Regions from separate parts of the Streptomyces sp. NRRL S-920 genome, predicted to be linked through region 4. Evidence: riboswitches for the same ligand, from Rfam matches in the RefSeq annotation. Region 4 holds a riboswitch; each other region holds the start of a gene.

The links. A riboswitch is a leader RNA that binds a small molecule or an ion and turns the genes downstream of it on or off. The one in region 4 is predicted to bind cobalamin.
Region 1: linked by a shared signal. The riboswitch ahead of IG54_RS0133305 (ABC transporter substrate-binding protein) and the one ahead of cobN (cobaltochelatase subunit CobN) in region 4 are both predicted to bind cobalamin.
Region 2: linked by a shared signal. The riboswitch ahead of IG54_RS38445 (CbtB domain-containing protein) and the one ahead of cobN (cobaltochelatase subunit CobN) in region 4 are both predicted to bind cobalamin.
Region 3: linked by a shared signal. The riboswitch ahead of IG54_RS0111330 (ribonucleoside-diphosphate reductase subunit alpha) and the one ahead of cobN (cobaltochelatase subunit CobN) in region 4 are both predicted to bind cobalamin.

The regions. Positions count from the first base shown of each region.
Region 1 covers NZ_JODF01000078.1:9,107-14,701, reverse strand. Annotated here, with positions in the region: gene IG54_RS0133325 (MoaD/ThiS family protein) at 1-2, opposite strand, end outside; gene IG54_RS43670 (putative leader peptide) at 127-228, opposite strand; gene IG54_RS0133315 (ABC transporter ATP-binding protein) at 273-1,082, opposite strand; gene IG54_RS0133310 (FecCD family ABC transporter permease) at 1,079-2,056, opposite strand; gene IG54_RS0133305 (ABC transporter substrate-binding protein) at 2,242-3,204, opposite strand; cobalamin riboswitch at 3,249-3,417, opposite strand; gene IG54_RS40875 (Mov34/MPN/PAD-1 family protein) at 3,381-3,803, opposite strand; gene IG54_RS0133295 (amino acid permease) at 3,893-5,389, opposite strand.
Region 2 covers NZ_JODF01000061.1:2,033-7,627, reverse strand. Annotated here, with positions in the region: gene IG54_RS0130775 (glycosyltransferase family 2 protein) at 1-58, shown strand, start outside; gene IG54_RS0130770 (kelch motif-containing protein) at 55-1,992, shown strand; gene IG54_RS0130765 (glycoside hydrolase family 6 protein) at 2,050-3,084, opposite strand; cobalamin riboswitch at 3,472-3,595, shown strand; gene IG54_RS38445 (CbtB domain-containing protein) at 3,628-3,849, shown strand; gene IG54_RS0130755 (CbtA family protein) at 3,873-4,655, shown strand; gene IG54_RS0130750 (class F sortase) at 4,636-5,301, opposite strand; gene IG54_RS0130745 (hypothetical protein) at 5,318-5,595, opposite strand, start outside.
Region 3 covers NZ_JODF01000012.1:25,677-31,271, reverse strand. Annotated here, with positions in the region: gene IG54_RS0111335 (ribonucleotide-diphosphate reductase subunit beta) at 1-1,001, opposite strand, end outside; gene IG54_RS0111330 (ribonucleoside-diphosphate reductase subunit alpha) at 1,001-3,397, opposite strand; cobalamin riboswitch at 3,525-3,665, opposite strand; gene IG54_RS0111325 (GNAT family N-acetyltransferase) at 3,709-4,209, opposite strand; gene mctP (monocarboxylate uptake permease MctP) at 4,301-5,595, opposite strand, start outside.
Region 4 covers NZ_JODF01000063.1:16,794-22,388, reverse strand. Annotated here, with positions in the region: gene cobN (cobaltochelatase subunit CobN) at 1-2,213, opposite strand, end outside; cobalamin riboswitch at 2,247-2,385, opposite strand; gene IG54_RS0131215 (cobalamin biosynthesis protein CobG) at 2,491-3,813, shown strand; gene IG54_RS0131210 (precorrin-8X methylmutase) at 3,825-4,451, shown strand; gene IG54_RS0131205 (precorrin-2 C(20)-methyltransferase) at 4,448-5,595, shown strand, end outside.

The sequences.
Region 1 (5,595 bases), on a different contig from region 4:
ATGGCTGCGGGCTCCTGTCGGAAGAGTTCAGGTGAGTGGGCGCGCGGCGGCCCGGTCGTGCGCCGTGTGCGCGTTCGTACGCGGTGGGGCGCCGCGGCCCTTTTCTCGGCCGTACGGCGGCAGGGGTCAGCGCTGACAGATGGCGCTGCTGAGCCTGCACAGGTCGACGTGCAGACGCGCCACGAGCAGCATGCCCGGCATCTTGTCGCTCACGTCGTGGGAAACCATGCGCTCATCGTATCGATTCCCGGTCCGGGTTCTGGAATGTGATCTCACATGGTGGATACTTTCCGTCCATCACCTGGATGCGCACCCGCCGCGGGGAGGAAGGTGACCGTCGGCGCCCCCGTCGCCGGGTGCACCGCGACGTCCGCCGACACGCCGTACACCTCGGCGAGCAGTTCGCTGGTCAGGACCTCCTCGGGGGTGCCTGACGCGACCTGGCGGCCGCCTTGCAGGACGTACAGGCGGTCGCAGTAGTACGCCGCGAGATTCAGGTCGTGCAGGGCGAGGAGATTGGCCGTGCCGAGACCGCCGACCAGGGCGAGGATCTCCAGCTGGTAGCGGATGTCGAGGTGGTTGGTCGGCTCGTCGAGGACCAGGACCGTCGACTGCTGCACCAACGCCCGCGCCACCAGGGCACGTTGGCGTTCGCCACCGGAGAGCGCCGCGAAGGAGCGGTCGGCCAGGGCGCTCGCGCCGACGCGCCCGAGGGCGGCCCGCACCAGACCGTCGTCCCGCTCGGTGTCCCCCTCCCAGAAGCGCTTGTGCGGGGAGCGGCCCATCGCGACGACCTGCCGCACGGTGAGGTCGAAGCCCGCCTGGCCGTCCTGCGGGACGGTGGCGATGTGCCGCGAGCGGGCCTTGGCACCGACCCCCGCCAGGTCGGCGCCGTCCAGCAGGACGCGGCCCTCGTCCGGGGTGAGCGCCCCGTACACACAGCGCAGCAGCGTCGTCTTGCCGCTGCCGTTGGGGCCGACGATGCCGACCGTCTCGCCCTCGGCGACGGCCAGTGAGACGCCGTCGAGGAGGCGCAGGCCGCCCGGGGTCCGGTAGCCGAGGTTCTCGACTCGCAGCCTCACGTGGACATCCCTTCGTGGGTCTGGCCCCTGCGCAGCAGCCACAGGAAGAACGGTCCTCCGGTCAGCGCGGTGAGCACGCCGACCGGGATGTCCTGCGGGGCGGCGACCGTGCGCGCGGCGAGGTCGGCGACGACCAGGAACACCGCGCCCATCAGCGCCACGACCGGGAGCAGCGGGCGGTGCGCGGCGCCGACCAGCATCCGGGCGGCGTGCGGCACCATCAGGCCGACGAAGCCGATGGCGCCGCTGTACGCGACGAGGACGCCGGTCAGCAGCGAGGAGAGGACGAACACGGCGGCGCGGAAGCGGGCCGTGTCCAGGCCGAGGACGGTGGCGCCCTCCTCGCCGACGAGCAGCAGGTCGAGCGGGCGGGCCAGCGCGATCATGACGGCCGTACCGACGGCGAGGACCACGCAGGGCAGGGCGAGCATGTCCCACCGGGCGCTGCCGAGGCCGCCGAGCGTCCAGTAGAGGACTTCCTTGAGGTGGTCGGCGCTGTCGGCGGTGACGAGGATGAGGCTGGTCAGCGCGGTCAGGATGTACGAGACGGCCACGCCCGCGAGGATCAGCCGCCCGGTGGCGAAGCCCCCGCCGCCGCTTCTGGCCAGGGCGTAGACGAGGACCAGGGAGATCAGCGCGCCCACGAAGGAGGCCGCGGGGATCGTGACGGCGGTGCTCAGCGCGGTGCCGACGCCGAAGACGCCGCCGAGGACGATCGCCGAGACCGCGCCTACGGAGGCGCCCGAGGAGACGCCCAGGAGGAACGGGTCGGCGAGGGGGTTGCGGACGAGCGCCTGGAGGACGGTGCCGATGACTGCCAGTCCGGCTCCTACGGTGGCGCCCAGCAGGACCCTGGGGAGTCTTACCTCCAGGACGATCGTGCGGAAGGGGGAGGGTTCCGCGCGGCCTGTGAGGATCTCCACGACCTGGCTCGGGGGGATCCTGACCGAGCCCAGGGCCAGGCCGGCGAGCATCGCTGCCGCGAGGGCTGCGGTCAGTCCCGCCAATGTCAGGAGGCGCCGCCCCCTGAAGCTCGGTCGATCGCCCTTCGGGCTCGTCCTCAAACGCCGGACGGGCTGGATTTTGCCTCCCCCGGGCTGGATCAGGCGCCGGACGGACTTGATATCCACCCGTGCGGACTTGCTTCCCAAGCGCTCCGTCACAGCTGTGCCGCCAGCTTCTTCACCGCCTCCGGGGCTCGTACTCCTGTCACCGCGTCCGACAGGGGAAGCACCGCGAACCGCTTGTTCTTGATCGCGGGGACGTCCGCGAGGACCGGGTCTTCGAGGAGGCGGCGCTTCTTCTGGGCGACGGTCGTGGCGCCGTAGTCGAGGATCACGATGACCTCCGGCTTGCGTTCGACGACCTTCTCCCAGGACGCGTCGCCGAAGGACTTGTCCACGTCGGCGAAGACGTTGCGGCCGCCCGCCCGCTCGACGATGTCGTTGCCGATGCCCCGGCCGCCCAGCGTGAACGCGGTCTTGTCGCCGCTGTCGTAGACGAAGACGGAGGCAGGCTTCCCGCCCTTCGCCTTCTTCTCGGTGGCGGCCAGTACCCGCTTGGCGCCGCTCACCCACTTGTCCGCGCGCTCGCGCACCCCGAAGGTCGAGCCGACCTCGCGCACCTCGCGGTACACGTCGTCCATGGAGACCGCACGCTTCGCGCAGCCCTCGATGTTGAGGCGGCTCTTGATGCCGGACTTGGCGAGCGCGGGGCGGCCGCGGCCGTCGCCCGCGAGGAAGGCGCTGGCGTAACCGCCGTAGACGAAGTCGGGGTTGGCGGCGAGCAGCTTCTCGTAGGAGGGGTACTCCTTGGCGAGGACGGGGACGGAGTCGTACGCCTTCTCGTACTTCGGCAGCACCTTGTCGTCGAGGTAGGCGGTCCCGACGAGGCGGTCCTTGAGGCCGAGTTCCAGCATCACCTCGGTGACGTGCTGGTTCATGGTGACGGCCCGCTCGGGGGGCGCCTCGTACGTCGTGCGCACACCGCAGTTGGTGACGGTGTACGGGAATCCGGCGGCCTTGGCTGCGGGCTTCTTGGAGTCGGCGGACTCGGACGAGCCGCATGCGGCGAGCGGGGCCAGCAGGGCCGCGGCGGTGAGTACGCGTAGGGCGCGGGACATGGCTGTACTGCCTCCTCCAGGGGATTTCCGCGTCCCCTGCGTTGCGTGGAGAGAAGGCGGCAGGTCAGTTCCTGACTCCCCCGCGCCCCCGGTGAGGGGGGTGTGGGGTCACAGTGGCGGGACCGTGCCGGGTTCGCACCGGCTTCCTGTCTCCTGCCGCCCAGAAGTGGTCGGGGTCAGTATGCCTGTACGACCCGCACCTCTTCCTCGGTGACCTCACCCTCGACGATCCGGTACGAGCGGAACTGGAAGGGGCCCGCGTCGTCGGTGTCCGCGGTGGAGACCAGGACGTAGTGGGCGCCGGGTTCGTTGGCGTACGAGATGTCGGTGCGGGAGGGGTAGGCCTCGGTCGCGGTGTGCGAGTGGTAGATGACCACCGGCTCCTCGTCGCGGTCGTCCATCTCGCGGTAGAGCTTGAGCAGGTCGCCCGAGTCGAACTCGTAGAACGTGGGCGAGCGCGCGGCGTTCAGCATCGGGATGAACCGCTCGGGGCGGCCGGTGCCCGCCGGGCCCGCGACCACGCCGCACGCCTCGTCGGGGTGGTCCTGGCGGGCGTGCGCGACGATCTGGTCGTGGAGGGCCTGGGTGATGGTCAGCATGGCAGTCAGGATAAGCAGAGGGCCCGCGCCGTACCGGAGTGCGGTACGGGCGGGCCCACATGCTGGACAGGGGCTCCAGGGAGCCGGGGTCAGTCCTTGTCGACCGGCGCGTCCTCGGAGGCGACGACGCCGACCTTGCGCTTGTTGAACGCGGCGGCCTGCGGGTTGCGGCTCTTGAGGACCAGGTAGGTGACCCCGAGGATCGCGGCCCAGACCGGGGCGGCGTACAGCGAGATACGCGCGTCCTTGTCGACGCCCATCATCACGATGACCATGCCGATGAAGAGCAGGGCGAACCAGCTGGTGTACGGGGCGCCCGGCGCCCGGAAGGTGGACTGCGGCAGCTCACCGCGGTCGGCCTTGCGGCGGTAGCGGATCTGGCAGGCCAGGATCATGATCCAGGCCCACATGCCGGAGATGGTCGCGAAGGAGACGACGTAGTTGAACGCCTCGCCCGGCCACTGGTAGTTGATCCAGACGCCGACCAGCATGAACGCGGCGGAGAACGTGGTGCCGAGCAGCGGCAGGCCGTTCTTCGTGAGCTTGGTGAAGAGCTTCGGGCCCTGGCCGTTGAGGGCCAGGTCGCGCAGCATGCGGCCGGTGGAGTACATGCCGGAGTTGCAGGAGGAGAGCGCGGCGGTGAGGACCACGAAGTTCACGATCGCGGCGCCGACACCGAGGCCCATCTTCTCGAAGGCCGCGACGAACGGCGACACCCCGGGCTGGAAGTGCGTCCACGGCACGACCGACAGGATCATGATCAGCGCGCCGACGTAGAAGACGGCGATGCGCCACGGCACGGTGTTGATGGCCTTGGGCAGGACGGTCTTCGGGTCCTTGGACTCGCCCGCGGTGACGCCGACCAGCTCGACGGCGAGGAAGGCGAACATCACGATCTGGAGCGTCATCAGCGTGGAGCCGATGCCGTTCGGGAAGAAGCCGCCCTGGTTCCACAGGTGGGCCACGGTCGCGGTGTCACCGGCGTCGGAGAAGCCGATGGTGAGGATGCCGACGCAGATCAGGATCATGCCGATGATGGCGGTGACCTTGACCATCGAGAACCAGAACTCCAGCTCACCGAAGAGCTTCACGGAGATGAGGTTCGCGCCGTACAGGATGACCGTGAAGACGAGCGCGTAGGCCCATTGTGGGAATGAGTCGTGTGTCCAGTACTGCATGTACTGGGCGGCCGCGGTGACTTCGGTGATGCCGGTGACGACCCAGAAGAGCCAGTACGTCCAGCCGGTCACGAATCCGAAGAACGGGCCCATGAATTCGCGTGCGTACTCCGAGAAGGAGCCCGACACGGCGCGGTACATGAGCAGCTCGCCCAGTGCCCGCATGATGAAGAAGATGACGAGGCCCGCGATGGCGTACGCCAGGATGAGGCTGGGGCCGGCCTTGTGAATGGCCTTGCCCGCGCCGAGGAACAGGCCGGTGCCGATGGCACCGCCGATCGCGATCATCTGGATCTGCCGGGCCCCCAGACCGCGCTGGTAGCCCTCGCCGGACGGGCCGCCTGCGGCCTGCACGGCACCATCGCCGTCGTGCCCGTCGTGCTGCTCTTCGACCTGCACTGAGGTCATGGTGACGCCTTTCTCCATGCTGATCCGCGCCCGCGTTTCGCGTGATGGCTGCGGACCAGGTCCTGATCCCCCCGGATGTGAATGGAGTGCTTCCGGCGGTCTGCCGGATCGAGCGCCCTCGGCGACATGGGTGGCGTCGACCGAGCGGTCGTGAAGATTTATCACGACCGCAACAGTGCGAGAATCAGCCACTTGTGGCGCACACC
Region 2 (5,595 bases), on a different contig from region 4:
CTGGGCGGCGGCGCCCGATCAGACCATGCAGATTTCCCTTGGGGGACGTAAGAAATGAACGACCGTTCCAGCCGCCGCCGCGCCCGCCGCATCGCGATAGGCGCGGCGGTCGTCCTCGCGCTGGCGGGGATGAACGGACCGTGGCTGTGGCGCGTGGGCTCCGAGAAGTACCACGACTACAAGATCAACAGGCCGGAGTACAAGGCGGACAACGGCCACTGGCAAGTCATCGACTTCCCCGAGGAGTACCGCCAGAACACGATCCACGCGGCGCTCCTGCACACGGGCAAGGTGCTGCTGGTCGCCGGGTCGGGCAACAACCAGAAGAACTTCGACAAGAAGAAGTTCGACACCCGCCTGTGGGACCCGGTGAAGGGGACCATCAAGAAGATCCCGACGCCCACCGACCTGTTCTGCACGGGCCACACCCAGCTGGGCAACGGCAATCTGCTCATCGCGGGCGGCACCCAGCGCTACGAGAAGCTGAAGGGCGACATCACCAAGGCCGGCGGCCTGATGATCGTCCACAACGAGGACCCGGACGAGCCGAAGACGATCCCGGCGGGCACGAAGTTCACGGGCAAGAAGAACGGCAAGACGTTCGTCTCCCAGGACAGCGTCCTGGTGGAGAAGGCGAAGAAGGTCTTCGACAAGCGGACCGGCCGGTTCCTGCGCACTGAAGCGGGCCTCGGCCGTGTCTACGTGGAGGCGGCCAAGAGCGGCGCCAAGTACGAGACGGGCACCCAGGACAACTACCGCGTCCAGGGCCTGAAGGGCTCCGACACCCGCAACGTCTACGGCATGGCGCAGAAGCTCGCCCTGGACAAGAAGGACTTCCAGGGGATCAAGGACAGCTTCGAGTTCGACCCGGTCGCCGAGCGGTACATCAAGGTCGACCCGATGAACGAGGCGCGCTGGTACCCCACGCTGACCACGCTCACCGACGGCAGGATCCTCTCCACCTCGGGCCTGGACGAGATCGGCCAGCTGGTGCCGGGCAAGAACGAGGTGTACGACCCGAAGACGAAGAAGTGGACGTACACGAAGGGGATCCGCCAGTTCCCGACGTATCCGGCGATCTTCCAGATGGCCGACGGCAAGCTCTTCTACTCCGGTTCGAACGCGGGCTACGGCCCCGACGACGTGGGCCGCAAGCCAGGCATCTGGGATCTCAAAACCAACAAGTGGCAGGGCATCCCGGGCCTGAGCGACCAGAAGCTCCTGGAGACGTCCGGCACGGTCGAGCTGCCGCCCGCCCAGGACCAGAAGTACATGGTGGTCGGCGGCGGCGGGGTCGGCGAGTCCAAGCAGTCCAGCGAGAAGACCCGCATCGTCGACCTGAAGGCGGACGAGCCGAGGTTCGTCGACGGCCCCCCGCTGGAGAAGGGCACCCGCTATCCGCAGATCTCGACGCTGCCGGACGACACCGTGCTGATCTCCGGCGGCTCCGAGGACTACCGCGGGCGCAGCGACTCCAACATCCACCAGGCGCGGATCTACGACGCCAAGACGGGCGACATGCGGCGGGTGGCCGACCCCGAGGTGGGCCGCAACTACCACTCCGGGTCCATCCTGCTGCCCGACGGCCGCGTGATGTTCTTCGGCTCCGACTCGCTCTACGCCGACAAGGCCAACACCAAGCCGGGCGTGTTCGAGCAGCGCATCGAGATCTACACGCCGCCGTACCTCTTCCACGGCTCGCGGCCGGCGCTCGGCAAGGGCCCGAAGACCATCGAGCGGGGCGAGTCGGGGACCTTCCCGACCAAGCACTCCTCGGCCATCAAGGCGGCCCGCCTCATCCGGCCGAGCGCGTCCACGCACGTCACGGACATCGACCAGACGTCGATCGCGCTCGACCTGAAGAAGGAGAAGGGTTCCGTCACCGTGACGGTCCCGAAGAACCGGAGCCTGGTCGAGTCGGGGTGGTACATGCTCTTCGTCACGGACGACCAGGGCACCCCCAGCGAGGCCCGCTGGGTCCACGTGCCGTAAGGACAGCCCCGTAAGCCGTAGGGACAGCCCCGTAAGGGGCGTCCCCGGCTCGTCCGGCTAGCCCGCGTTCTTGGCGAGGCCCAACGCGTACTCGGGCCACCACTCGCCGGCCTTCGGGCCGCCCCGGCACGTGCCGTCGGACTCGCCCGGGCGCTTGACCCAGAGATACGCGTCGACCAGCGGATCGTCCGTCCTGGTCGTGGGCGTCTCGCCGAGCGCCCGGCCCGGCGGGTTGCACCAGGGGTCCTTGCCCTTGGTGTACGCGCCGTTGCCGTTGCGCCCGGTGTCGATGACGAACGGCTTGTTGCCGATCTTCGCCGAGAGCTTCTTGCCGAACTCCGTACTGGCCTCGGTGGTCTGGAAGTTCGAGACGTTCACCGAGAAGCCGTCGGCCTGCTCGACGCCGGAGCGCTTCAGGGGCTCCCAGAGCGAGTCGGGGTTCTGCCAGCCCGCGTTGCCCGCGTCCAGGTACACCTTGGTGTTCTTCAGGGACTTGAGCTTCTCGATGGCGCCCTTGAGCAGGTCGTACCGCTCCTCGTGGAACTGTTCGGGCGTGCAGTTGTCCACCATGTGGAGCACCGCGTCCGGCTCCAGGATCACCGTGGTGCGGCGGTCGCCGATGCCCTTGGCGACCTGGTCGACGAACGCCCGGTACGCGTTGCCGTCGGCCGCGCCGCCGCCCGAGTACTGGCCGCAGTCGCGGTGCGGGATGTTGTAGAGGACCAACAGGGCGTCACGGTCGGCCTTCTGCGCGGCCTGGGTGAAACCGCGCGCCTGGTCCTCCGCGTTCTCCGGGACGATCCACTCGGGGACCGGCTGCTCCGCGATCTTCCGGATCAGCTCGGCGTCGTCCTTCCTGCCGTCCTTCTCATAGGCGGCGACCTGTTTGGCCGCGTTCCCCTCCGGGTTGACCCAGTACGGGTTCCGGTCCTTGGGCTGCTGCTTCACCGGCTGACCCGATGCGCCGTCCTCCGTGTCACCACCGGAGGAGGAGCACCCGGAAAGGAGCAGCGCGGCCCCCGCGAGCGCCACTCCCGTCCTCGCCCCCCTGACCGCGAAACCATGCCCGCGGCCGGTGCCTTTGCGGTACATCCACTCCCCCTTGGGTGCACTGTCCGGATATCAATCCTGACATACGCCCAGGACGTTTCGGCGAGGCCGGACCACGTCTTCCTGGGGACGCTCATTCGTCCTAGAGTCTGTTGTACGGCCCAAGCCCCCGGCCTTCGCAGCCATTCCCCCTACGCGCGGGATGGCCTGTGAACCTCCCGCGTCGGCGCCGGGTTCCTCCCGCAGCTCGTGCGCACGCGGTCGAGGAACCGGCCCGATCGGCGGCTTCGGGGGGAGCGGGCCGCCGACCGGGCCGGATGCGCCGAGCCGGGCCACCGAGTGGGACGCAGCGGGCCGGGCCCGTACCGTGGGGCCGCCGAGGGGTGTTGACAGCCCCCCTGACGTGCTGGGACTCTCCGGGACGACAAGTCCATACATCGAGGCGACGGTTGACAGGAACCCGGTGCGAATCCGGGGCGGTCCCGCCACTGTGACCCGTACGCGACCGGCGTGCGCGGAAGTCAGGAACTGAACCGTCGTCCTCCTGCCATGGGGCGTGGAAACCCCAGAAGGAGGCCCACCGGTATGTCCCTGCACTCCGCAGCTCCGCACACCGACACCACGGCGAGCCAGGCCGCCGTGACCCAGACCCGCGACTGGCTGATCGCGTCCGCCGCCGCGATCCTCGCGCTCGTCGCGCTGTACGCCGTGTTCCTCGACAACGGCACGCTGATCTCGGCCACCGGCGACTACCTCCACGAGTTCGCACACGACGGCCGGCACCTCTTCGGCGCCCCGTGCCACTGACCGGGCGGACGGACATCAGCACCATGCACTCATCCCCCGTACTCCCCCTGCTCGGACGCGGTCTGGTGGCGGGAGGAGCGGCGGGCCTCGCGGCCGGCCTCTTCTCCCTGCTGCTCGCCGAGCCCCTGATGGACCGCGCGATCCGCGCCGAGGAGAAGCGCTCGGCCGCCGAGGAGCACGCGCACGGCGCGCCGCTGGCCGCCCAGCACCACGAGGAGCTGTTCAGCCGCTCCACGCAGCACAGCGGCCTGGTGGTGGCCGCGGTCGTCGCGGGGCTCGCCCTCGGCGTCCTGTTCGCCGTCGCGTACGCGGCGGTGCACCGCCGCGATCCGCGGGCGACGCCGTGGCCGCGCGCGCTGGCCTTCTCCGCCGCGGCCTTCCTCGCCGTCTCCCTCCTGCCCGGCCTGCGCTATCCGGCGAACCCGCCGGGCGTCGGCGACGCGGGCACCGTCGGCGACCGCCAGGCGCTGTGGCTCGCCGCCGTCGTCATCGGCGTCCTCGGCATGTTCCTCGTACGCCAGGTGTACGTGCGTCTGGCCGCGCGCCCCGAACCGGTGCGGCACCTCGCGGTGGCCCTCACCGCGGTCGTCGTCCTCGCGGCACTGTTCCTGCTCCCCGACAACCCGGACCCGGTCCCGGTGGACGCGACGCTGCTGTGGAACTTCCGCATGCTGTCGCTCGGTTCGCACGCGCTGCTGTGGGCGGTGTTCGCGGCGGTCTTCGGCGCGCTGGGCCTGCGCGCCGCGCTCGGCCCGAGGGCCGAGGCCCGCACCACGGCGCCGGCCTCTACCGCCGCACTCCCGTGAGGTACGCCGAGACGATCACGTTGGCCGTGTAGGCGCGGGCGGCCCTGTCGAAGGTGCCGCCGCAGGTGATGAGGCGCAGTTCGGCGCGGCCCTCCTCGTGGGGGCCGTACGCCTTCTTCGCGTCGAAGCGGTCGCGGGTGACGACCTGGACGTCGTCGACCGTGAACTGCGCGACCGTGCCGTCGTCGCGGCTCACGTCGATCCGCTCGCCGGGGCGCATCGCGCTGAGGTCGTAGAAGACCGCGGGTTTCGTCTCCGTGTCGACGTGGCCGACGAAGAGGGCCGCGCCCGGGGCTCCGGGGCGGGTGCCGCCGCCGTACCAGCCGACGGTGTCCGGCTGCGCGTACGGCGGTGGGTCGATCGCGCCCCCGGCGTCCAGGCCGCGGGCCGCCACGGGGGCCCTGACCTCCAGGGACGGCACGTCGACGCGGTGCGGTCGCGCGGCGGGCAACGGCTCGTGCGCGGGCGGCAGTTCGACGCCGGGGTGGCGGCCGACCGCCGCCGCGTCGCCGGTCGCGGGCGCGGATATGCCGCCGCGCAGCTCCGCGGTCTCGGTGCCCCACAGCCCGAGACCCGTCAGGAGGGCCACCCAGGCGATGCCGGTCAGCAGACGCCCTGACCCGGTCGGGCGTGCGCCGTCGGACACCGTCTCGCCGCGCCCGTCACTCGGAGCGGCGCCGGCGGACGCTGCGGACCGCGACGGCGACCGCCGCGACCCCGGCGAGGACCAGGCCGGTCACGGCGTGCCGGGTGCCGGGGCCCGCCTCGTCGGCACCCGCGGACGCGACCGAGGTGAACTGCGCGGTGCCGCCGCCTCCTGCCCGTACCGGTGCGACCGGCTCCGGGTTGCGCTGGACCACGCGGACCGTGCCGGCGCGCTGGTGGGGGTGGCCGTCGCAGACCACGGTGACGTCGTACGACCCGGAGACCCCGCCACGGA
Region 3 (5,595 bases), on a different contig from region 4:
ACCGATCCCTCGACCGCGACCTGGTAGGCCGAGGAGCGGCGCTCGAAGAAGTTGGTCAGCTCCTGCACGCCCTGAAGCTCCATGAAGGAGAACGGGTTCTCCGAGCCGTAGACCGGCGCGAAGCCAAGGCGCTGGAGGCGCTGGTCGGCGACGCACTCCAGGTACGCGCGCATCGAGTCGGTGTTCATGCCCGGCAGGCCGTCACCGCACAGGTCGCGGGCGAACTGTAGCTCGGCCTCGACGGCCTCCTTCAGCATGTCCGTGACCTGCGTCTGAAGCGCGTCGTCGAACAGCTCGGGCTCCTCCTTGCGGACCGTGTCCACCACGTCGAAGGCGAAGCTCATGTGCATCGTCTCGTCGCGGAACACCCAGTTGGTGCCGGTCGCGAGGCCGTGCAGCAGACCGCGGCTGCGGAACCAGTAGACGTACGCGAAGGCACCGTAGAAGAACAGGCCCTCGATGCACGCGGCGAAGCAGATGAGGTTGAGCAGGAAGCGGCGGCGGTCGGCCCGGGTCTCCAGCCTCTCCAGCTTCTCGACCGAGTCCATCCACTTGAAGCAGAACTGCGCCTTCTCGCGGATGGAGGGGATCTCCTCCACCGCGTCGAACGCGGCCGCCCGGTCCTCGGGGTCGGGCAGATAGGTGTCGAGCAGCGTCAAGTAGAACTGGACGTGCACGGCCTCCTCGAAGAGCTGACGGCTCAGGTACAGCCGGGCCTCGGGGGAGTTGATGTGCTTGTAGAGCGTCAGCACGAGGTTGTTGGAGACGATCGAGTCGCCGGTCGCGAAGAACGCGACGAGGCGGCCGATCAGGTGCTGCTCCTCGGGCGTCATCTTCGCGAGATCGGCCACGTCCGAGTGCAGGTCGACCTCCTCCACCGTCCAGGTGTTCTTGATCGCGTCCCGGTAGCGCTCGTAGAAATCCGGGTAGCGCATCGGGCGCAGGGTCAGCTCGAAGCCCGGGTCGAGGAGGTTCTTCTCGGAGTTGGTGGTGGTGCTCATTACTGGCAGGCCTCGCAGGACTCGGGGTTTTCCAGGGAGCAGGCGACGGCTTCCTCGGCCGTGACCTGCGCGGGGACGGGGGCGGCGGTGGCGGCGTTGGAGCCCGCCGCGCGGGCGATGCGGGTGGCGGGGCGCGAGCGCAGGTAGTACGTGGTCTTCAGGCCCCGCTGCCAGGCGTACGCGTACATCGAGGAGAGCTTGCCGATGGTCGGCGTCTCCAGGAACAGGTTGAGCGACTGCGCCTGGTCGAGGAACGGGGTGCGCGCGGCGGCCATGTCGATCAGACCGCGCTGCGGGATCTCCCACGCCGTGCGGTACAGCGCGCGGACGTCCTCGGGGATCCAGCCGAAGCCCTGCACCGAGCCGTTGGCCTCGCGCAGCGCCTCGCGGGTCTGCGCGTCCCAGACGCCGAGCCGCTTCAGCTCCTCCACGAGGTAGGCGTTGACCTGGAGGAACTCACCGCTGAGCGTCTCGCGCTTGAAGAGGTTGGAGACCTGCGGCTCGATGCACTCGTAGACACCCGCGATGGACGCGATGGTGGCGGTCGGCGCGATGGCCAGCAGCAGGGAGTTGCGCATGCCGGTCCGGGCGATGCGCTCCCGCAGCGCCGCCCACCGCTCCGGCCAGGCCGGCTCCACGTCGTAGTGGTCGGGGTGCAGCACACCGCGCGCGGTCCGGGTCTTGTCCCAGGCGGGCAGCGGGCCCTCGCGCTCGGCGAGGTCGGCGGACGCCTCGTACGCGGCGAGCATGATCCGCTCGGCGATGCGGGTGGACAGGGCGCGCGCCTCGGGGGAGTCGAAGGGCAGCCGCAGCTGGAAGAAGACGTCCTGGAGACCCATCGCGCCGAGGCCCACCGGGCGCCACTTGGCGTTGGACCGCCCGGCCTGCTCGGTCGGGTAGAAGTTGATGTCGACGACACGGTCGAGGAAGGTGACGGCCGTCCGGACGGTCTCGTCGAGCCGGTCCCAGGCGAGGTCGCCGTCCTCCACGAACGCGCCGAGGTTCACCGAGCCGAGGTTGCAGACCGCCGTCTCGCCGTCGTCCGTCACCTCGAGGATCTCGGTGCAGAGGTTGGAGGAGTGCACGGTGTGGCCGGGCTCCGCCGTCTGGTTGGCGGTGCGGTTGGCGGCGTCCTTGAACGTCATCCAGCCGTTGCCGGTCTGCGCGAGGGTACGCATCATGCGGCCGTACAGATCGCGGGCCGGGATCGTCTTCTTCGCCAGCCCGGCGGCCTCGGCCCCGCGGTAGGCGGCGTCGAACTCCTCGCCCCACAGGTCCACCAGCTCGGGCACGTCGGCCGGGGAGAACAGCGACCAGTCCTGGTCGGCGGCGACCCGGCGCATGAACTCGTCCGGGATCCAGTGCGCGAGGTTGAGATTGTGCGTGCGACGCGCCTCCTCACCGGTGTTGTCGCGCAGCTCCAGGAACTCCTCGATGTCGGAGTGCCAGGTCTCCAGGTAGACCGCGGCGGCGCCCTTGCGCCGGCCGCCCTGGTTCACGGCGGCGACCGAGGCGTCGAGGGTCTTGAGGAACGGCACGATGCCGTTCGAGTGCCCGTTCGTGCCGCGGATCAGCGAACCCCGGGAACGGATACGGGAGTACGAGAGTCCGATGCCGCCCGCGTGCTTGGAGAGCCGCGCGACCTGGTGGTAGCGGTCGTAGATCGAGTCCAGCTCGTCCAGCGGGGAGTCGAGGAGGTAGCAGGAGGACATCTGCGGGTGGCGGGTGCCGGAGTTGAAGAGCGTCGGCGAGGACGGCAGGTAGTCCAGGCGGCTCATCAGGCCGTACAGCGCGGCGACCTCGTCCACGGCGGCGGCGCCGTCGTCCTTGGCCAGGCCGCTCGCGACGCGCAGCATGAAGTGCTGCGGGGTCTCGATGACCTGCCGGGTGATCGGGTGGCGCAGCAGATAGCGGCTGTGCAGGGTGCGCAGGCCGAAGTACTCGAAGCGGAAGTCGGCGCCATCGGCGAGCGCGGCGTCCACCAGCGCGTCGAGCCGGGCCGCGTGCTCGGTCACGAAGGACGCCGTGCGGTCGGCGATCAGGCCCTCGCGGTGGCCGACCGCCACGGATTCGGTGAAGGAGCGCACGCCCTGCGTCGCCGCCTCCTCGCGGATGCCGATCGACAGGAGCCGGGCCGCCAGCTTGGAGTACGCCGGGTCGTCGGAGATGAGCCCCGCGGCCGCCTCGGTCGCCAGCTCCCGCAGCTCCGACGCGTCGGCCCTGGCCGAGCGGCCGCGCAGCGCGGCGGCGGCGACCCGGCCGGGGTCGGCGTCGGGAAGGTCGACGGTGAGTTCGGTCAGGGTGCGCAGCAGCGCGGCCCCTGGGCCGTCGGTTCCTTCGCCACCCTCGGCGGTCGGCTTGGTCGCTGACGCGGGTTCGGCAGGCGCGATGGTCACGTGGGGCACTCCCTCGCTCGGCTCTGGGCCAGGGGAGGGGAGGGCACACGGGCGCACCCGGACAGGGCGGCGTACCGCGTCCACCGGCCCACTCCACGAGGCCCGGACGGTCGGCACCCGGGCCGGACGGCACGGGCGCACTGTCGGCAGGTCCTCGGACTCCGCGTACGCCAAACGCGTACACATGCACCGTTGCGGGACAGTTCCGGACTTGCACCGGATTCCCCTGCGGCGACAGCGAGCACGAGCATACATCTTGTGCCGGGTTCCCGAGGCGGGCCCACATCTTGTGTCGGTTCGGAGCGGCGGGCCTAGAGTGTCAACGCGTACGTCAGGAGCGGCACCGTCTCGATCGGCCGCCAGTCGCGCTCCGGGGTGCGGACGAAGCCGAGGCGCTCGTACAGCCGGTGGGCGGCGTGCATCGACGTCTGCGTGGACAGGACGAGCGCGGTGCGGCCCGCTTCCTCGGCGCGCCGCACGCACTCCCGTACGAGTGTCTCTCCGGTGCCCCGGCCGCGGGCCGCGGGGGAGACGGCCAGCATGCGGATCTCCGCCTCGCCGTCGCGAGTGATGTCGGCCATCGGGCCGCCGGCCGGGACGTAGGTGACGCAGCCGAGTATCTCGTCGCCCGCCTCGGCCACCAGGACCTCGGCCGTCGCCGCGCGCCCCGCCACGTCGCGCAGCACCGCGAGATAGGGGTCGTCCTCCCCGAAGTCCAGGTGTCCGCCGTCGAGATAGGCCTGTGCGGTGAGGTCGCCGAGCGTCTCGTACTCCTCGGGGCGCGCCGATCTGATCGTGAGCGTGAAGTCCATGGGGCGCAGTGTGCAACACGGGGACGGCGAAGGGCCGCCGGTTTTTCCGGCGGCCCTCCGTGGTGGTCGCGATATCGGGGTGGGGCGGGACTCAGTGCCCGGCGCCCGCCGTCGCCTTCGGCAGTTCCTGGACGACGCCCGGGTCGCCCGCGTCGGCGGTGTAGTCCCCGGGGGAGGTCTCGTCGATGCCTTCCGGGGCCTTCAGCGCCTTCAGGACGAAGGTGAGGACCACGGTCACGATCACGTTCAGGACGAACGCGGTGAGGCCGATGTAACCGATCTCGCCGATGCCCGGGATCGTGTCGGACGAGCCGCCGAAGTGCTTCTGGGTCGGCGAGGCGACGCCGTACGCGGCCAGCGTGCCGTAGACCATGCCGACCGCCCAGCCCGCGAGCAGCGCCCAGCGGTGGAACCAGCGCGTGAACAGGCCGCCGACCAGCGCGGGCATGGTCTGGAGGATCCAGATGCCGCCCAGGAGCTGGAAGTTGATCGCGACGGTTTTGTCCATGGTGAGGACGAAGGCGAGCGCGCCGACCTTCACCATGAGCGAGACCAGCTTGGAGACCTTGGTCTCCTGCGCGGGCGTCGCGTCGGGCTTGATGAAGTCCTTGTAGATGTTGCGGGTGAAGAGGTTCGCGGCCGCGATCGACATGATGGCCGCCGGGACCAGCGCGCCGATGCCGATGGCCGCGAAGGCCACGCCCGTGAACCAGTCGGGGAACATGTTCTCGAACAGCTGCGGGATCGCCAGCTGGCCGTTGTCGACCTTGATCCCCGCCGCGATCGCCATGAAGCCGAGCAGCGCGAGCAGGCCGAGCATCAGCGAGTACAGCGGCAGGATCGTGGTGTTGCGGCGGATCACGTCGCGGCTCTTGGAGGAGAGCGTCGCCGTGATCGAGTGCGGGTACATGAACAGCGCGAGGGCCGAGCCGAGCGCGAGCGTCGCGTACGTCCACTGCCCGGCCTCGGCGGGCACGAGCGCGCCGCGCGGCTTGTCGGTCGCGGGGTTGGTCTGCGCGAAGGCGTCACCGGCCTTGGCGAAGATGTCGTCGAAGCCGCCCAGCTTGATCGGGATGTAGATGATCGCGACGACGATGACGAGATAGATCAGCCCGTCCTTCACGAACGCGATCAGCGCGGGCGCGCGCAGCCCCGACGAGTAGGTGTACGCGGCGAGCACCGCGAACGCGATCAAAAGCGGCAGGTCCTTGATGAACCAGTTGGTGTCCGGGCCGCCGCCGACGCCCATGACGTCGAGGACCGCCTGGATGCCCACCAGTTGGAGCGCGATGTAGGGCATCGTGGCGAGGATGCCGGTGACCGCGACGGCCAGGGAGAGCCCCTTCGAGCCGAAGCGCCCGCGCACGAAGTCGGAGGTCGTCACAT
Region 4 (5,595 bases):
TCCATCGCCTGGACCAGCGCGCGGGCCTTCTCCTCGGCCTCGTCGGCGCTCACGCGCGTCGCCGCGGACTCGTCGAGGCCGAGGGCCTCGCGCAGGCCCGGCAGCGCGGTCGTGCCGCCCCAGATCTGGCGGGCGCGCAGGATCGCGAGGACGAGGTTGACGCGGTCGGCGCCCGCCGGGGCGGTGCCGAGCACGTGCAGGCCGTCGCGGATCTGCATGTCCTTGATCTCGCAGAGCCAGCCGTCGACGTGGAGCAGGAAGTCGTCGAAGCCGTCGTCGTCCGGGCGGTCCTCAAGGCCGAGGTCGTGGTCGAGCTTCGCGGCCTGGATGAGCGTCCAGATCTGTGCGCGGATCGCGGGCAGCTTCGCCGGGTCCATGGAGCTGATCTGGGCGTACTCGTCGAGGAGTTGCTCCAGGCGCGCGATGTCGCCGTAGGAGTCCGCGCGGGCCATCGGCGGCACGAGGTGGTCGATGAGCGTGGCGTGCACGCGGCGCTTGGCCTGGGTGCCCTCGCCCGGGTCGTTCACCAGGAACGGGTAGATCAGCGGGAGGTCGCCGAGCGCGGCGTCGGGGCCGCAGGCCGCCGAGAGGCCCGCGTTCTTGCCGGGCAGCCACTCCAGGTTGCCGTGCTTGCCGAGGTGGACCATCGCGTCCGCGCCGAAACCGCCGTCGGCGGCAGGGGCCGCGATCCAGCGGTAGGCCGCCAGGTAGTGGTGCGAGGGCGGCAGGTCGGGGTCGTGGTAGATCGCGATGGGGTTCTCGCCGAAGCCGCGCGGCGGCTGGATGAGGATGAGGAGGTTCCCGCGGCGCAGGGCGGCGAGCACGATGTCGCCCTCCGGGTCACCGCCGTCGCCCACGCGGGAGCGGTCCAGGAACATCTCGCCGGGGGGCGGCCCCCAGTGCTCCTCGACGGAGTCCCGCAGCTCCTGCGGCAGCGTCGCGTACCACCGCTTGTAGGCGGCGGCCGGGATGCGGACGGGGTTGGCGGCCAGCTGCTCCTCGGTGAGCCATTCCTGGTCGTGGCCGCCCGCGTCGATCAGCGCGCGGATCAGCTCGTCGCCGTCACCGGAAACGAGGCCCGGGATCTCCTCCGAGGGGCCGAAGTCGTAGCCCTCACCGATGAGCCTGCGAAGGAGCGCCACGGCGGACGCGGGGGTGTCGAGGCCGACCGCGTTGCCGATCCGCGAGTGCTTGGTCGGGTAGGCGGAGAGCACCAGCGCGAGGCGCTTGTCGGCGGCCGGGATGTGCCGCAGGCGCGCGTGGCGCACGGCGATCCCGGAGACCCGGGCCGCCCGCTCGGCATCCGCCACATAGGCCGGGAGCCCGTCCTCGTCGATCTCCTTGAACGAGAACGGCACGGTGATCAGACGTCCGTCGAACTCCGGCACCGCGATCTGGCTCGCCGCGTCCAGCGGCGAGACGCCCTCGTCGTTCTCCTCCCAGGCCGAACGCGAGCCGGTCAGGCAGAGCGCCTGGAGGATCGGCACGTCGAGCCCGGTCAGCGCGCCCGCGTCCCACGACTCGTCGTCGCCGCCCGCGGAGGCCTCGGCGGGCTTGGTGCCGCCCGCGGCGAGGACCGTGGTGACGATGGCGTCGGCGGGCCGCAGCGCGTCGATCAGCTCGGGCTCGGGAGCCCGCAGCGAGGCCACGTACAGCGGCATCGGGCGGGCGCCCGCGTCCTCGATGGCGCCGCACAGGTCGTCGATGAACGCGGTGTTGCCGCTCATGTGGTGGGCGCGGTAGTAGAGCACCGCGACGGTCGGGCCCTCGATGTCGCGCGCGGTGCGCTCCAGCGGGCCCCAGGACGGCGCGGGCGCCGGCGGGTCGAAGCCGTGGCCGGTGAGGAGCACGGTGTCGGAGAGAAAGCGGGCCAGCTGCTCCAGGTTCGCGGGGCCGCCGTGCGCGAGGTAGGCGTGTGCCTCGGCGGCGATGCCGACCGGCACGGTCGAGGACGCCATGAGCTGGGCGTCGGGCGCCTGTTCACCGGTGAGGACCACCACCGGCAGACCGCTGGCGGTGAGCTGGTCGAGGCCGTCCTGCCAGGCGCGTACGCCACCGAGGAGGCGTACGACGACGAGGTCGGCGCCCTCCAGCAGGGAGGGCAGCTCGGCGAGGTCCAGACGGGACGGGTTGGCGAACCGGTAGTCGACCGGACCCCCCGCCGCGCGGGCGCTGAGCAGGTCGGTGTCGGAGGTCGACAGCAGCAGAAGCATGCGTGCGCAGGCCTTCCTCGGGGTGTCCGCGCCCCGGGTGGTCGTATGGACGGCAGGAGTTCCTGGCTCGCCCCACCTCGGTGGGGTTCACAGTGGCGGGACCGCGCCGGATTCGCACCGGGCTTCCTCCCTCGGGTCCTGGTGGACCCACGCCGTCGCTGGCGTCGGCGAACCTGGCGGCCCGCCGCCTGCATAGTAAGTCCTGCCCACCGATCGCGGGGCGGCCACCTGCCAGGACGGGCCGTCTCGGGAGGCGACCGCCCGGATCCGCCTGGGTATGCTCGCCGCCATGCCGCCCAGCCGAGCAACTTCCATGAACCAGGGCGAATCACCCATACGTGACCGGATACGCGACCGGGGTGACGCCTGCCCCGGAGCCCTCCGTCTGCACCGTGCCGACGACGGCGCACTGGCCCGACTCCGCCTGCCCGCAGGCCTTTTGACGGGACGTCAGGCGTCGGTCCTGGTTGACGCGGCGGAGCGTCTGGCGGACGGGAACCTCAGCGTCACCTCGCGCGGCAACATCGAGCTGCGCGGCCTCGGCGAGAGCTGCGGCGCGGAACTCTCCACGCTCCTCGCGGACGCGGGCCTGCTGCCCTCCGAACGCCACGAGCGAATCCGGAACATCGTGGCGTCCCCGCTGGCCGGCCTCGACCGACTCGGCCACGCCGACGTGCAGTTGTGGGCCCGTGAGCTGGACGGACTGCTGTGCGCCGAGGAGTGGACGACGGCGCTTTCCGGCCGCTTCCTGTTCGCCCTGGACGACGGGCGCGGGGACGTGGCCGGGCTCGGCGGCGATGTGACCTTGATCGCAGAATCGGGCGGTACGGCGGTCGTACGCGTCGGGAGCCACGCCCTGCGCGTCCCCGGCGCCGCCGCCCCCCGCGCCGCACTCGCCGCCGCCGGGGCCTTCCTCGCCGCCGCGCGTGCGGCGGGCAACGGAGCCTGGCGGGTACGGGAGCTGCCCGCGGGGCACGCCGTCGACCTCGCCGGAGCCCTGCGGCGAGGCACCGAGGGCAGCACGGGCAGCGACGGCATCGACGCCGAGCCCGCACCCATCCCGCACCTGCCCAGCCCCGCCCCGCCCCTGCCCGGCGTCGTCGGCCGCGCGGTGGCGGTGGGCGCCCGCCTCGGCCGCGTCACGGCCGCCCAGTGGCGCGCCCTGCTCCCGGCCCCCGCCGACGAGCTGCGGGTCACACCGTGGCGCGGCCTGGTCGTCCCGGGCTTCGGGGACGACGCGGCGGCCCGCGCACGCCTGGCCGCGCTGGCCGACGCCGGCTACCTCACCGACCCGGGCTCGCCCTGGCTCGGCGTCGGCGCCTGCACCGGCCGCCCCGGCTGCGCCAAGTCCCTCGCCGACGTACGCGCGGACGCCGTCCCCGGCGCCGGGGGCCTGCCCGTCCACTGGTCGGGCTGCGAGCGCCGCTGCGGACACCCGCACGGCGACTGGGTCGACGTCACCGCCGTCGGGGACGGGCGCTACGAGGTGACGGCGCACACCGGCGGCACGGCGGCGCCCGTGAGCGGCGGGACCCTGACCGAGACGGTCACGACGGCACGTACGACATCCGCAACCACCACCACAACGGCCACGAGATGAGCGAGAGCACAGTGTTCGACTACGAGAAGGACGGCGCGGCGATCTACCGCGAGTCCTTTGCCACCATCCGCGCGGAGGCGGACCTCGCCGGTCTGCCCGCCGATGTCAGCCAGGTCGCGGTGCGGATGATCCACGCCTGCGGGATGGTCGACCTCGTCCGCGATCTCGCCTTCAGCCCGCGCGTGGTGGCCGACGCCCGCAAGGCGCTGCGCGACGGCGCGCCGATCCTGTGCGACGCGAACATGGTCGCGAGCGGCGTCACCCGCAAGCGGCTGCCCGCCGACAACGACGTGATCTGCACCCTCACCGACCCGTCCGTCCCGGACCTCGCGGCACAGCTCGGCACCACGCGCAGCGCCGCGGCCATGGAGCTGTGGCGCGACCGCCTCGAAGGCTCCGTCGTCGCCATCGGCAACGCCCCCACCGCCCTCTTCCGCCTCCTGGAGATGATCGAGGCAGGCGCCCCGCGCCCGGCGGCGGTCCTCGGCATCCCGGTCGGTTTCGTCGGCGCCGCCGAGTCCAAGGACGCCCTCGCCGAGCACCACTCGGGCCTGGAGTACCTGGTCGTACGGGGGCGTCGTGGCGGCAGCGCGATGGCCGCGGCGGCGATCAACGCGATTGCGAGCGAGGCGGAGTGAACACCGAGACCACCCGAGGGAAGCTGTACGGAGTCGGGCTCGGCCCCGGCGACCCCTCCCTGATGACCGTGCGCGCCGTCGAGGTCATCGCCGCCGCCGACGTGGTCGCGTACCACTCGGCACGGCACGGCCGCTCCATCGCCCGCCGGATCGCGGAGAAGCACCTGCGCGCCGACCACATCGAGGAGGCGCTGGTCTACCCCGTCACCACGGAGACCACCGACCACCCCGGCGGCTACCGCGGCGCCCTCGACGACTTCTACGAGCAGGCCGCGGCCCGCCTCGCCGCGCACCTCGACGCCGGGCGCACCGTCGCCGTCCTCGCCGAGGGCGACCCGCTCTTCTACGGCTCCTACCAGCACATGCACAAGCGGCTCGCCCACCGCTACGACACCGAGGTCATCCCCGGGGTCACCTCGGTGAGCGCCGCCGCCGCCCGGCTCGGCGAACCCCTCGTGGAGGCCGAGGAGGTCCTCACGATCCTGCCCGGCACCCTCCCCGAGGAGGAACTGGCCGCCCGCCTCGCGTCGACGGACTCGGCGGTCGTCATGAAGCTCGGCCGCACCTTCGGCAAGGTGCGCGGCGCCCTGGAGCGCGCGGGCCGCCTCGACGAGGCCCGGTACGTGGAGCGCGCCACCATGGAGGGCGAACGCACCGGCCGACTGGCCGACGTGGACCCGGAATCGGTGCCGTACTTCTCGGTGGCGGTCCTGCCGAGCCGCGTGGCGCCGCTGACCGGCGGCCCCGCGCCCGAGCCCGCCCCGGCCGGACAAGGCGAGGTCGTCGTGGTCGGCACCGGCCCCGCCGGACCCCTCTGGCTGACCCCCGAGACGCGCGGCGCGCTCGCCGCCGCCGACGACCTGGTCGGCTACACCACCTACGTCGACCGCGTGCCCCACCGCCCCGGCCAGCGGCGGCACGGCTCCGACAACCGGGTGGAGTCCGAGCGCGCCGAGTTCGCCCTGGAGCTGGCGCGTCGCGGGCGGCGCGTCGCGGTCGTCTCGGGCGGCGACCCCGGCGTCTTCGCGATGGCCACGGCCGTCCTGGAGGCGGCCTCGCAGGACGCGTACGAGGACGTCCCGGTCCGGGTGCTCCCGGGAGTGACGGCCGCCAACGCGGCCGCCGCCCGGGCAGGCGCCCCGCT